2 regions of the Mycetocola spongiae genome follow, and region 2 is predicted to be linked to the other one. Evidence: predicted binding sites of a transcription regulator. Region 2 holds the regulator's gene; the other holds the start of a gene.
What was found. Region 2 encodes HrcA, which represses chaperone genes, less so after heat shock. Its sites were predicted from a motif close to TTNGCACTCGNNNNNNNCGAGTGCNAA; they were not measured.

Region 1 (5,984 bases), 760 kb from region 2:
AGCAGCTCGCCGGTCCAGGGGCGCTCGGTAGCGGCGCCGCGCAGGACCTCGTATTCCTCGGGCGAGAGTTCCTCGCGCCACTGCTCATCGGTCTTCTGTACCTGATATTCCATGCCCACTCCGATCAACGTTCTTCTGAATAATCTAACGCGCTCCGGTGTCGTTATGTTCCGCGCAATGACATATTCCGTCGCGTGGGCCCGGCGGCGCGCCGAGCCGGCCAAAAAATCGGGTTAGACTGGGCCCCAGGGGAGTCGCAATGATCGCGGCACCGGACACTAACGGGTGGGGGAAAACATCGTGGCTACCGAATCGACGCACGACAAGACCTCCCCCCGACACGGCCTCACCGAGCGCGATAAGGCAATTCTCAGCTTCGAGAATCGCTGGTGGCAGCACGCGGGGCTTAAAGAAGAGGCCATTCGGGCCGAGCTTGAGCTCTCGCCTGCCCGGTATTATCAGATTCTTTCGGGGCTTATCGATCGCACCGATGCCCTCATTTTTGACCCCATGCTGGTGAAGCGGCTTCTGCGGCTGCGGCAGGCCAGACTGGCCGCGCGGGAGCGCCGCGCTACCGGCATGGAATAAGCTCCTAGCTATGCCAGAACGTTTCCCGCACGATCGCTTTGACAGCACCCCCTCGGATCTGAAGCGCGTGGGCTCGCACCGCGCGGCCGGCGCGCGAAAGCCGCGCCGCCGGGGTGTATTCATTGCGCTTGGCGCCACGGCTGCACTCGTGATCGCCGGCGTGATCGCGATCGGCGTGCTAAATATGAACCTGAACTTTGATCGGGTATTCCCGGGTGCAAGCTCCTCCGAGGAGGCGCAGACCCCCGATGAGGCGCAGCCCACGGTGGATACCGAGGCCGCGGTGCGTGTGCTCAACGGCACCTCCACGCGCGGTCTTGCGGCCGAGGCCATCCACCAGCTGAATACCGCCGGCTGGACCCAGGACATCGAGCCCGGCGATGCCGAGCAGCGGGATGCCACCGAGACCATCGTCTACTATCAGAACGCCTCGCAGGAGGCCTCGGCTCGCGGCCTGGTGGAGGCGCTTGGCGTGGGAACCCCGGTGCAATCGGAGGAATACGCCGTGGTGCCCACGGATGGTTCCGAGCCGGTCCTGCAGCTTGTGGTGGTGCTGGGCGCCGACTACGTTCCCGCACCCTAGCGCGGCGCGGTGGGTGGGCCTGCGGCCCGCGTGATGCCAGCCCATTCCCGAGAAATCCCCGGCTTTATGCGCTTTACTCGTGACCGGTTGTACCCGGTATCAACTCCCGGTGCGGCCGTCCGGGCGGCGAACGGCCTTCCCGGGTCAACACGAGTAACGGGGGAAACATCATGGCGACGGGTGTCGTTAAATGGTTCAACGCGGATAAGGGCTACGGCTTCATCACCATGGACGATGGTGAGGACGTATTTGTGCACTATTCGGCGATCGAAATGAGCGGCTATAAGCTGCTCGACGAGGGGCAGCGGGTCACGTTTGAGGTGGGAATGGGCTCCAAGGGGGTCCAGGCCGAAAACGTTCACGTGAGTTAGCGGCGGAGCGGATCCGCCGAAAATTCCGCCGGATCCGCCCGTCGGCGCGCCCAAAGCGCATTCGCGGGATACTGTAGCCGCATGGATCGCGCGAATCTCCCCGTTTTTTCCGTGCCCGCCAGCCGCCGAGCATTCCTCGGAGGGATCGCCGGCGGTGCCGCGCTGCTGCTTGCCGGCTGTGCCACGCGACCCGAGCCCGCGGTCACCGCCCCGGCCAGCCCCTCGCCGAGCACGCCGGCCCCCGAACTCTTTCCCCTGCGCGGTACCCCCGTGCAGGGCTCCGCGGTGCTCCACCCGTCGATCGCCGCAAAGATCGGCAACGACGTGGAGGCCCGCCCCCAGTGGGGCCTGGACCGCGCGGATATCGTGATCGAGGAGCTTGTTGAGGGCGGGCTTACCCGCTATGTCGCGGTATGGCATTCGGATATCCCGGAGGAGCTTGGCCCGCTGCGCTCGATCCGGCCGATGGACCCGGATATCATTTCGCCGTTTGGCGGGATCGTGGCCTACTCGGGTGGCCAGGAAATCTTTGTGAATCAGATGCGCGATACCGGCCTGTTTAACGCGATCCACGGCCAGGCCAATACCGATGCGTTTATGTATCGCTCGACCAAGCGCAAGGCCCCGCATAACGTGGTGCTGCGCGCCGAGAAGCTGATCGAGGCGCATAGCGACCTCGCGCCGCCGCCCGCGCAGTTCTCCTATGCGGTGGGCGAGGAGAGCCCCTCCGCGACCGCGGGTGAGCCCGCCACCCGGATCAACGCCACGTTTTCCACGAGCCGGCGCCAGTCCTGGGCCTATAGCGCCGAGGCCGGGGTTTATGAGCGCTCGCAGCAGGATAAGCCCGATATCGGGGAAAACGATCGGGTGCTGAGCGCCCAGAACGTCATTGTGCTGCGCGTGAATATCGATAACCGCTATGAGGGCGTCCCGATGACCATGCTCGAGGGCACGGGCGAGGGGCGCATCGCCACGGGCGGTCAGTCGGTTGCGGTGACCTGGTCGAAGGCCACCGCGAAGGACCCGATCACGCTGACCCTGGCCGATGGCAATCCCGCACTGCTGGCCCCCGGCAATACCTGGATCGAATTGGTGCCGCTGATCTCGGGCGCCGAGGTGGCCTTCCTGTCCGAGTAGTGCCCGCGCGTTCGCGCTGCGCGAATCCGTATCGTTGTTCAGGCTTAACACAGGCTCACCGGCTTGCACTCACGCAGGGAGAGTGCCAGAATCGAGTTAGCACTCACAATCCCAGAGTGCTAACCCAGATTTCGACGTCCGGGAGGGACGAAAAACCACATGGCAAAGATCATTGCTTTTGACGAAGAGGCCCGCCGCGGTCTTGAGCGTGGACTGAACACGCTGGCCGACGCCGTCAAGGTCACCCTTGGCCCGCGCGGTCGCAACGTAGTCCTCGAGAAGAAGTGGGGCGCCCCCACGATCACCAACGATGGTGTATCCATCGCCAAGGAGATCGAGCTCGACGACCCGTACGAGAAGATCGGTGCGGAGCTTGTCAAGGAGGTCGCCAAGAAGACCGACGACGTCGCCGGTGACGGCACGACCACCTCGGTTGTCCTGGCCCAGGCCCTGGTTCGCGAAGGCCTGCGCAACGTCGCAGCCGGAGCCGACCCCATCAGCCTCAAGAAGGGTATCGAGAAGGCCGTGGCCGCCGTCAGCGCCGAGCTGACCAGCGCCGCCAAGGAAATCGAGACCAAGGAAGAGATCGCCGCCACGGCTTCGATCTCCGCCGCCGATAAGGGCATCGGTGAGATCATCGCCGAGGCCATCGATAAGGTCGGTAAGGAGGGTGTGGTCACCGTTGAGGAGTCCAATACCTTCGGCACCGAGCTTGAGCTGACCGAGGGTATGCGCTTTGATAAGGGCTACCTGTCGGCTTATTTTGTCACCGACCCCGACCGTCAGGAGGCTGTTTTTGAAGAGCCCTATATCCTGATCGTCAACTCCAAGATCTCCGCGATCAAGGACCTGCTGCCCATCGTTGACCAGGTCATCCAGTCCGGCAAGCAGCTCCTCATCATCGCCGAGGACGTTGACGGAGAGGCCCTGGCCACCCTGGTGGTCAATAAGATCCGTGGCATCTTCAAGTCGGTAGCCGTGAAGGCCCCCGGCTTCGGAGACCGTCGCAAGGCTCAGCTGCAGGACATCGCGATCCTCACCGGCGGCCAGGTCATCTCGGAAGAGGTTGGCCTGAAGCTCGAGAACGTGACCCTGGACCTCCTGGGCCGTGCCCGGAAGGTTGTCATCACCAAGGACGAGACCACCATCGTCGAGGGCGCCGGCGATGCCGAGGCCATCGAGGGTCGCGTCTCGCAGATCCGCAAGGAGATCGAGAACACCGACTCCGATTACGACCGCGAGAAGCTGCAGGAGCGCCTGGCCAAGCTGGCCGGCGGTGTTGCGGTCATCAAGGCCGGAGCGGCCACCGAGGTGGAGCTCAAGGAGCGCAAGCACCGCATCGAGGATGCAGTGCGTAACGCCAAGGCTGCCGTAGAAGAGGGCATCGTCGCCGGTGGTGGCGTGGCCCTCATCCAGGCCGGCAAGCTCGCCTTCGAGAAGCTCGAGGTTTCGGGCGACGAGGCTACCGGTGCAAACATCGTGCGCGTGGCCATCGAGGCCCCGCTCAAGCAGATTGCACTCAACGCGGGCCTCGAGCCCGGTGTTGTGGCCGCCAAGGTGCGCGAGCTGCCCGTCGGACACGGCCTCAACGCCGCCACCGGCGAGTACGGCGACATGATTGCCCAGGGCATCATCGACCCGGCCAAGGTCACCCGCTCGGCGCTGCAGAACGCCGCGTCGATCGCCGGCTTGTTCCTCACCACCGAGGTTGTTGTGGCCGATAAGCCCGAGCGCAATGCCGCTCCGGCCGGCGACCCCACGGGTGGTATGGACTTCTAGTCCATCCCCCGCGGATCCTCCGCAGTCCGCATGGGCATCCTCCTTCGGGAGGGTGCCCATGCGGCGTTTAAGCCCGGGGATAGTCCGCCGGGGGTTGCCCCGCGGGAAACCGGGTGGCGCGCGGCCCGCGGCGGGCGGGCATAACCGCTGCCCGGAGGACGGACCCGCGCGGACGGGCCCGGAAGACGGACCCGGAAGACGCACCCGGAAGACGCACCCGGGAGGACGGGCCCGGGAGAACGGACTCAGAGGGCGGCCCCAGAGGATGCACCCGGGACGACGGCCCGGGAGGATGCACCCGGGAGGACGGACCGAGAGCACGCACCCGGAGGACGGCCCGGGAGCACGCACCCGGGAGGACGGACCAAGGGGACGCACCCGGCAGGTCGCACGCGGCGCACCGCACCGCCCACGGCTTAACGCCGCGGGCGCGGGACCCTCCGCAGAGGATCCCGCGCCCGCGGGTGGAAAAACCTGTTTAGATCACGGCCTCGGACCACGGATCGGGGTTACCAAAACGGTGCGCGGTGATCGAGACGGCCTGCTCGCGCAGGAACGGCAGCATCTCCAGGCGTCCGGCCACGGTGACCGGATCGGCGTAGAGGGCCACATCCGGGCGGCCACCCAGCGCTGTATGCGCGGCCGCGGCGGAGCCACCCACCAGGCGGATACGGGCCGGGGCAGCCGTGGCCAGCGAGGCGAGCCAGCCGGCATCGGTCTGTGCCGTGAAGGATACTCCGGCCGCGAAGGCGGCCGCGGTGACCGCGGCGGGCACCATGATTCCCACGGATACCGGCGCGGGGTTTCCGGCGCGCACGGCGGCCAGGATCACCCGCACGGCATCGCTCAGCGTGGCATCCTCGGCGATACGAATCGCCGCGGGTGCGGGCAGATAGCGGAATACGTTGCGCTCCACACCCAGGGCCGAGACATCCGTGGTGGCGCCGAAGTGTGCGCGCCACGCGGCCTCATCCAGGTTGGCGGCGGTGGTCAGTGCGGCGGCATCCACGCCCGTCTCGGCCAGCGCGGCCGTCAGGATTGCGGATACGTCGCCGCCCAGCGGCAGTTCGCCCACCGCGGGCAGCTCGGTGGGCCGCCAGGAGCCCATTCCGATCAGATAATTCGGTCCGCCGGCCTTGGCCCCGGCACCGATAGCCGAACGCTTCCAGCCGCCAAAGGGCTGCCGGCGCACAATTGCACCGGTGATGCCGCGGTTCACATAGACGTTTCCGGCCTCAACGCTCGCGAGCCACGTGCGCAGCTCCTCGGGGTCCAGCGAGTGCAGCCCGGCGGTGAGACCAAACTCGGTGCCGTTCTGCACCCGGATGGCATCCTCGAGGGTGGGTACGGAGATCACGCCGAGCACCGGGCCAAAGAACTCATTGCGGTGGAAACGGCTTCCCTCGCTCACGCCGAGGCGCACGCCGGGGGAGAACAGCCGGCCGCTCTCGTCCAGCTGGCGGGGCTGTACGGCCCAGGACTCGCCGCTATCCAGCGTGGTCAGTGCCCACTCCAGCTTGCCCGCG
Region 2 (5,984 bases):
CTCGCTGTGATTCACCAGATACGTGGTGAGAGCGACCTCGGCGGTGGGATCAAGCACCAGCATCTCAAATTCCTGGGTGAGTTCACACAGCCGGGTGAGGTCCACAATCTCGCGCACCTCGGGCAGGTGCGCGCGGATCGACTGCTTGGCGGCCTCGCGGGAGATGGTCTCCCAGCGGGCGCGCCCCTTTGCGACCTTATCTCCCTGCCAGCGCGAGATGCTGCGCTCGGCGGCCCACGGAATGACCCCGGCCACGCCCAGCTCGGTGGCCGCCTGCACGGCCATCTCATCGCGGTCGCCCTTGGCGAGGGCCTGCACGAGGTACAGGCGGGGACGATCGGGCTCGCTCAGGGTCACGGCGGTGGCCTCGGCCACGAGCTCGCGCGGGGATACAGCGGTCACGGTGCAGGCCACCATGATGCCCTTGCCATCGCCGAGAAAAAGCTCCTCGCCCACGCGCACGCGGTTCACCGTGACCGCGTGCTTGGCCTCGGGCCCGGTCAGGGTCAGCGAGTCCCCCACGGCCGGAACCGTGGGGAACTCGCGCAGAAACAGGCTGGACACGGCTTAGCCCTTGAACTTATCGCGCAGCTTGGAGAAGAGACCCTGCTGGAACTGGCCCAGAGCGGCGGTTTTATCCTTGCGGCCCGCGGCGAATTTTTCGATCAGCTCGCGTTCCTTATGGTCCAGCTTGGTGGGGGTGACCACCTGGATGCCGATGCGGAGGTCGCCGCGGCCGTGGCCGCGCAGCTTGGTGATTCCCCGATCGCGGATGGTGATCACATCGGAGGCCTGGACTCCCGCGCGGATCTCGATCTCGAGGTCGCCATCCAGCGCCGGGATCGTGGTGGTGGTGCCCAGGATGGCCTCGGTCATAGGCACCTCCAGGGTGCACAGCAGGTCGTCGCCGCTGCGGCTGAAGACATCGTGGTGGCGCACCTTGATCTCCAGATAGAGGTCGCCGTTGGGGCCGCCGGCCTGGCCAACCTCACCCGAGCCGGGCATTTGCAGGCGCAGGCCGGTGTCCACTCCCGCGGGGATGTCCACGGGCACGGTGCGTCGGGCGCGCACGCGGCCCTGGCCCTGGCACGTGGCGCAGGGGTTGGTGATGATCGTGCCATAGCCGCGGCATGTGCCACAGGGCGAGGCTGTCATCACATTGCCCAGCAGGCTGCGCACGGTGCGCTGGATCGAACCCGAACCGTGACAGATATCACAGGTGACGGGGTGGGTGCCGGGCTGGCAACAGCTGCCCTGACACGTCTCACACAGCACAGCGGTATCCACCTCGAGGTCGCGGTGGGTACCAAAGATGACCTCGTCCAGGTCAATATCCACGCGCAGCAGGGCGTCCTGGCCGCGCTCGCGCCGGGATTTGGGTCCGCGCTGCTGGCCGCCACCGCCGCCAAAGAACTGCTCAAAAATATCGCCGAAGCCACCAAAGCCCTGGCCCTGTCCCTCGGAACCGCCCATGTCATAGCGGCGACGCTGCTCGGGATCGCTCAGCACGTCATAGGCGTGGGTCACGGCCTTAAAGCGTTCCTGCGCGTCCTCGGCGGGGTTCACGTCGGGATGCAGCTGACGCGCCAGCTTACGGTACGCCTTCTTAATCTCTTCTACCGAGGCATCTTGCGCAACACCCAGTACCTCGTAGTGGTCAGCCACCCGTGATCCTCCATTTATGGCCGCCCCGACGGGGGTGCGGTCCGTTTACTCTTACCGATTTTTGTGGGCTAGCCCTCGCCGAGCTGGCGGGAGAGATAGCGCGCCACGGCGCGAACCGAGGCAATATTGCTTGAATAATCCATTCTTGTGGGTCCAAGCACCCCAAGACGGGCGATTTCGCCCGCAGAGGAAGAATAATTTCCGGCGACGATCGAGGTCTCGGAGAGCCCAAAGGGGGCATTCTCCCGCCCGATCCGCGCGGAGACGCCCTGGGCGTCGATCTGCATCTCACCAAAAAGACGCATCAGCACCACCTGTTGTTCCAGCGCCTCCAGCACCGGATAGATGCTGCCGGCAAAATCGTGTTCGGAACGCGCGAGGTTGGCCGTGCCGCTCATGACCAGCCGATCCTGGCGATACTCGGTGATCTGCTCCTCAAGCGCGCCACATAGCCGCTCCATCAGATCGGGGTGTTCGGCGACGGGATCGGCGCGCAGCCGGGCGAGCCCGCGCGCGGCATCGGCCACGCTCAGGCCGTGCAGCTCGCGGTTAATCCGCGCCTTGAGGGTATCCACCTCGTCGATCCCGAGGGGAAGAGTGAGCTCAATCTCGCGCTGCTCCACCCGGCCGTTATCGGTGATGAGGACCACCAGCAGGCGACGCTCGCCGAGCATGACCAGCTCCACATGGCGCACCTGGGCGCGCGCGAAGGACGGATACTGCACGATGGCCACCTGGCTCGTGAGCTGGCTGAGCAGGCGCACGGTGCGCGAGAGCACATCGTCCAGGCCCACGCCATCGCCGAGGAACTCCTCGATGGCCCCGCGTTGCACGGAGCTGAGCGGGCGCAGATCGGCCAGTTGATCCACAAAGAGGCGATAGCCCTTATCGGTGGGGATGCGTCCCGAGGAGGTATGCGGGGCGTGAATCAGCTCCTCCTCCTCGAGCTGCGCCATATCGTTGCGAATGGTCGCGGCGGAGACCCCGAAGGAGTGTCGCTCCACGATGGCCTTGGAACCCACGGGTTCGCGGCTGGATACGTAGTCCTGCACAATAGCGCGGAGGACGGCGAGGGAACGCTCGGAAACCATCCGTTCACCACCCTCCCATATCTGTGCACCGCCGGTATAACGCTACCGGCACGGGGCCGCTGGCACTCCGGGCCCCTGAGTGCCAATCTTAGCCCGCTTCCGTCAGCGGCACGAATCATCCCGGCCATCCCCGTTATACAACACCGGTACTGCCGCTATCCTGGCCAAATAATGAGCCAATACGAGCAGGGACAGCCTCCCTATTACAACGCAGCGCCCGCCGGCCCCGTGCCGCTGACCCCCGGCCAGGATAAAACCTGGGCCGCCCTGTGCCACTTCGGCGGAATCTTCAGCCCACTGCCGGCGCTGATCATCTGGCTGATCTTCCGCGACCGCGGTCGTTTTGTGGATCAGGAGGGCAAGGAGGCGCTGAACTTCCAGCTCAGCGCGTTGATCGTGATCATCGCCCTGGGAATTGTCGGCACCGGCACGCTCTTTCTGGGCATCGGCCTGATCCTGCTCCTGCTGGTCCCGCTGTTGGAGCTTGCCGCGCTGATCTTCGCGATCATCGGCGGGTCCACCGCACTGGTCGGCACCCCGTATCGCTATCCGCTCAGCTGGCGGATGATCAAATAGGCCATACCCACCGGCCCGGGCCTGCCATTTCCTCGCGGGGATGGCCGGCCCGAGTGGTATCCGGCGTTAAACGGTCAGGGCACGCACCACGGCATCGGCGAGGAGCCGCCCGCGCAGCGTCAGCCGCAGCCGCCCCGCGATGGCCTCGCGGCCCTCGATCAGGCCATCGGCAATCAGGCGCGGAATCGCCTCCCGCGCCTCGGGCTCCAGGCCGGAGAGCGCAATCCCCTCCAGGGTGCGCGATTCCAGGAGGATGCGCTCCATCTCGCGGGTCTCGGCATCCAGGGTTTCCCGGCCGATGGCCGGGGACTCCCCCGCCGCCATGCGCTGCGCATAGGCCGCGGGATGCTTCACGTTCCACCAGCGGACCCCGCCGATATGGCTATGGGCGCCCGGCCCGATGCCCCACCAATCATCGCCGCGCCAATAGGCGAGGTTATGCCGGGAGCGGGTGGCCTCCGAGAGGGACCAATTGGACACCTCATACCATTGGAAGCCCGCGGCGGCGAGCGTGGCATCGGCGTATTCGTACATATCCGCCTGCAGGTCCTCATCGGGTTCCGCCAGCTCACCGCTGCGAATCTGGCGGTGCATCTTGGTGCCCGGTTCCACGATCAGCGAATAGGCGGAGAGATGATCGGGACCATAGCTCAGCGCGGCATCCACGCTGGTCTGCCACTGCTCCAGGGTTTCGCCCGGGGAACCGTAGATCAGGTCCACGCTCACCTGCAACCCCGCCCGCTTGGCCCAGTCCACCACGAGCGGAACGCGCTCCGGGGTATGGCTGCGATCCAGCGTGCGCAGGGTCTCCGGCACGGCCGATTGCATCCCAAAGGAGACGCGGGTGAAGCCGGCCGCGGCCAGCTCCTCCAGATAGGCGAGGTCCACGGAATCCGGATTGGCCTCGGTGGTGATCTCCGCGCCCGGGCGAATACCGTGGGTATCGCGCACCACGTGCAGCATCCGCGCCAGATTCTCCGCGGGCAGCAGCGTGGGGGTTCCGCCCCCAAAAAACACGGTATTTACCGCGCGTGCGGGCAGCCCCGCGGCCTCCAGCACGCGCGCTGAAAGGTGCACCTCGGCGATGGCCTCATCGGCATAGTCCACCTGTTTTGCGCCGCGCAGTTCGGTGGCCGTATAGGTATTAAAATCGCAGTATCCGCAGCGCACCCGGCAAAACGGGACGTGCAGATAAAAGCTCAGGTCGCGATCGCGCGAGGCCTCCACCACATGGGCGGGCAGGGCACCATCCGCGGGCGCCGGATCTCCGAGGGGCAGGGCACCCATCAGGAGGCGGGGCTCGCCCAGGTGGGCGAGAGCGCACGCAGATACGCGGTGGCCAGAACCTGCGCGCGGCGCGTGGCCAGCGGCGGGAACGTGCGATAGCGCAGCGAGACCGGACGCCAGAAGGCGCGCGTGATAAACCACACCGAGTCGTCCTCGCGGATCTCCACGGTGAAGGATTCCTCGCCGCTGAGCTGGGCATTGCCGATGGTGCCATAGGCGAAGGACGTGCGGTTGGGCGATTCCAGCAGATATACCACCCGGATTTTCATGTCCACCCCAAAGCGGCCGATCCGTCCGCGCAGGCGCGCGGTGGTGCCGGCGTCCAGGAACGGGCTGCCATCGGGAGCGAAGCGCTGCTCCCCCGGGCGATGATTGGGCGCGATTGCATTGCCCTCATCGTCAAACTGGATTCCGGCATACTCGTTGCCGTCGCCCGGGCGAATTTCGAGGATCTCCAGGCCGGCATCACGCTGGGCACCCCAGCTGAGCAGGGTGGCCACCGCGGCGTCATAGCGCTCGCGACCGCTGCCGAGGCGGATGCTGTCCTCGGCGGGGCTATAGCCCTGCGGCGGATACTGCATCAGATCGGCGGCCTGTGTGGCGCCCACCGCGGCATAATCTACGGGCTGATCCTCGAAATTGCTCCGTCGCATCGCCCTACTTCTTTTCCTTCTTTTCGGTATCTCCGGACAGCGCGGCAATGAATGCCTCCTGGGGGACCTCCACGCGACCAACCATCTTCATGCGCTTCTTTCCCTCCTTCTGCTTTTCCAAGAGTTTACGCTTACGCGAAATATCGCCACCATAGCACTTGGCCAATACATCCTTGCGGATGGCCCGGATGGATTCGCGGGCGATGATGCGGGCGCCGATTGCGGCCTGGATCGGCACCTCAAACTGCTGACGCGGGATGAGCTTGGAAAGCCGCTCGGTCATCAACACACCATAGGCATAGGCGTTATCGCGGTGCACGATGGCGCTGAAGGCGTCCACGGCCTCACCCTGCAGCAGAATATCCACCTTCACGAGGTCGGCTTCCTGCTCACCCGAGGGCTCATAGTCCAGCGATGCATAACCCTGCGTGCGGCTCTTGAGGTGGTCAAAGAAGTCAAAAACGATCTCGGCGAGAGGCATGTTATAGCGCAGCTCCACCCGGTCCTCACCCAGATAGTCCATGCCCAGCAGGGTTCCGCGGCGGCTCTGGCACAGCTCCATGATGGTGCCCACATAGTCCTTGGGCGCGAGGATGGCCACGCGCACCATGGGCTCGGAGACCGCGGCGATCTTCCCAGTGGGGAACTCGCTCGGGTTGGTCACGGTGACGGTTTTTTTATCGTCGGTGGTGACCTCGTAGATCACGCTGGG

Region 1: a site for HrcA is predicted at 2,776-2,802, ahead of groL (chaperonin GroEL). Genes of this name have one in related genera too.

What each region holds. Positions count from the first base shown of each region.
Region 1 is NZ_CP080203.1:2,757,273-2,763,256, forward strand. Features, by position in the region: gene msrB (peptide-methionine (R)-S-oxide reductase MsrB) at 1-113, opposite strand, end outside; gene KXZ72_RS12665 (DUF3263 domain-containing protein) at 301-588, shown strand; gene KXZ72_RS12670 (LytR C-terminal domain-containing protein) at 599-1,171, shown strand; gene KXZ72_RS12675 (cold-shock protein) at 1,342-1,542, shown strand; gene KXZ72_RS12680 (DUF3048 domain-containing protein) at 1,624-2,679, shown strand; gene groL (chaperonin GroEL) at 2,839-4,458, shown strand; gene KXZ72_RS12690 (bifunctional proline dehydrogenase/L-glutamate gamma-semialdehyde dehydrogenase) at 4,937-5,984, opposite strand, start outside.
Region 2 is NZ_CP080203.1:319,826-325,809, reverse strand. Features, by position in the region: gene KXZ72_RS01635 (16S rRNA (uracil(1498)-N(3))-methyltransferase) at 1-564, opposite strand, end outside; gene dnaJ (molecular chaperone DnaJ) at 568-1,665, opposite strand; gene hrcA (heat-inducible transcriptional repressor HrcA) at 1,734-2,756, opposite strand; gene KXZ72_RS01620 (DUF4870 domain-containing protein) at 2,928-3,332, shown strand; gene hemW (radical SAM family heme chaperone HemW) at 3,399-4,622, opposite strand; gene KXZ72_RS01610 (DUF1990 family protein) at 4,619-5,272, opposite strand; gene lepA (translation elongation factor 4) at 5,277-5,984, opposite strand, start outside.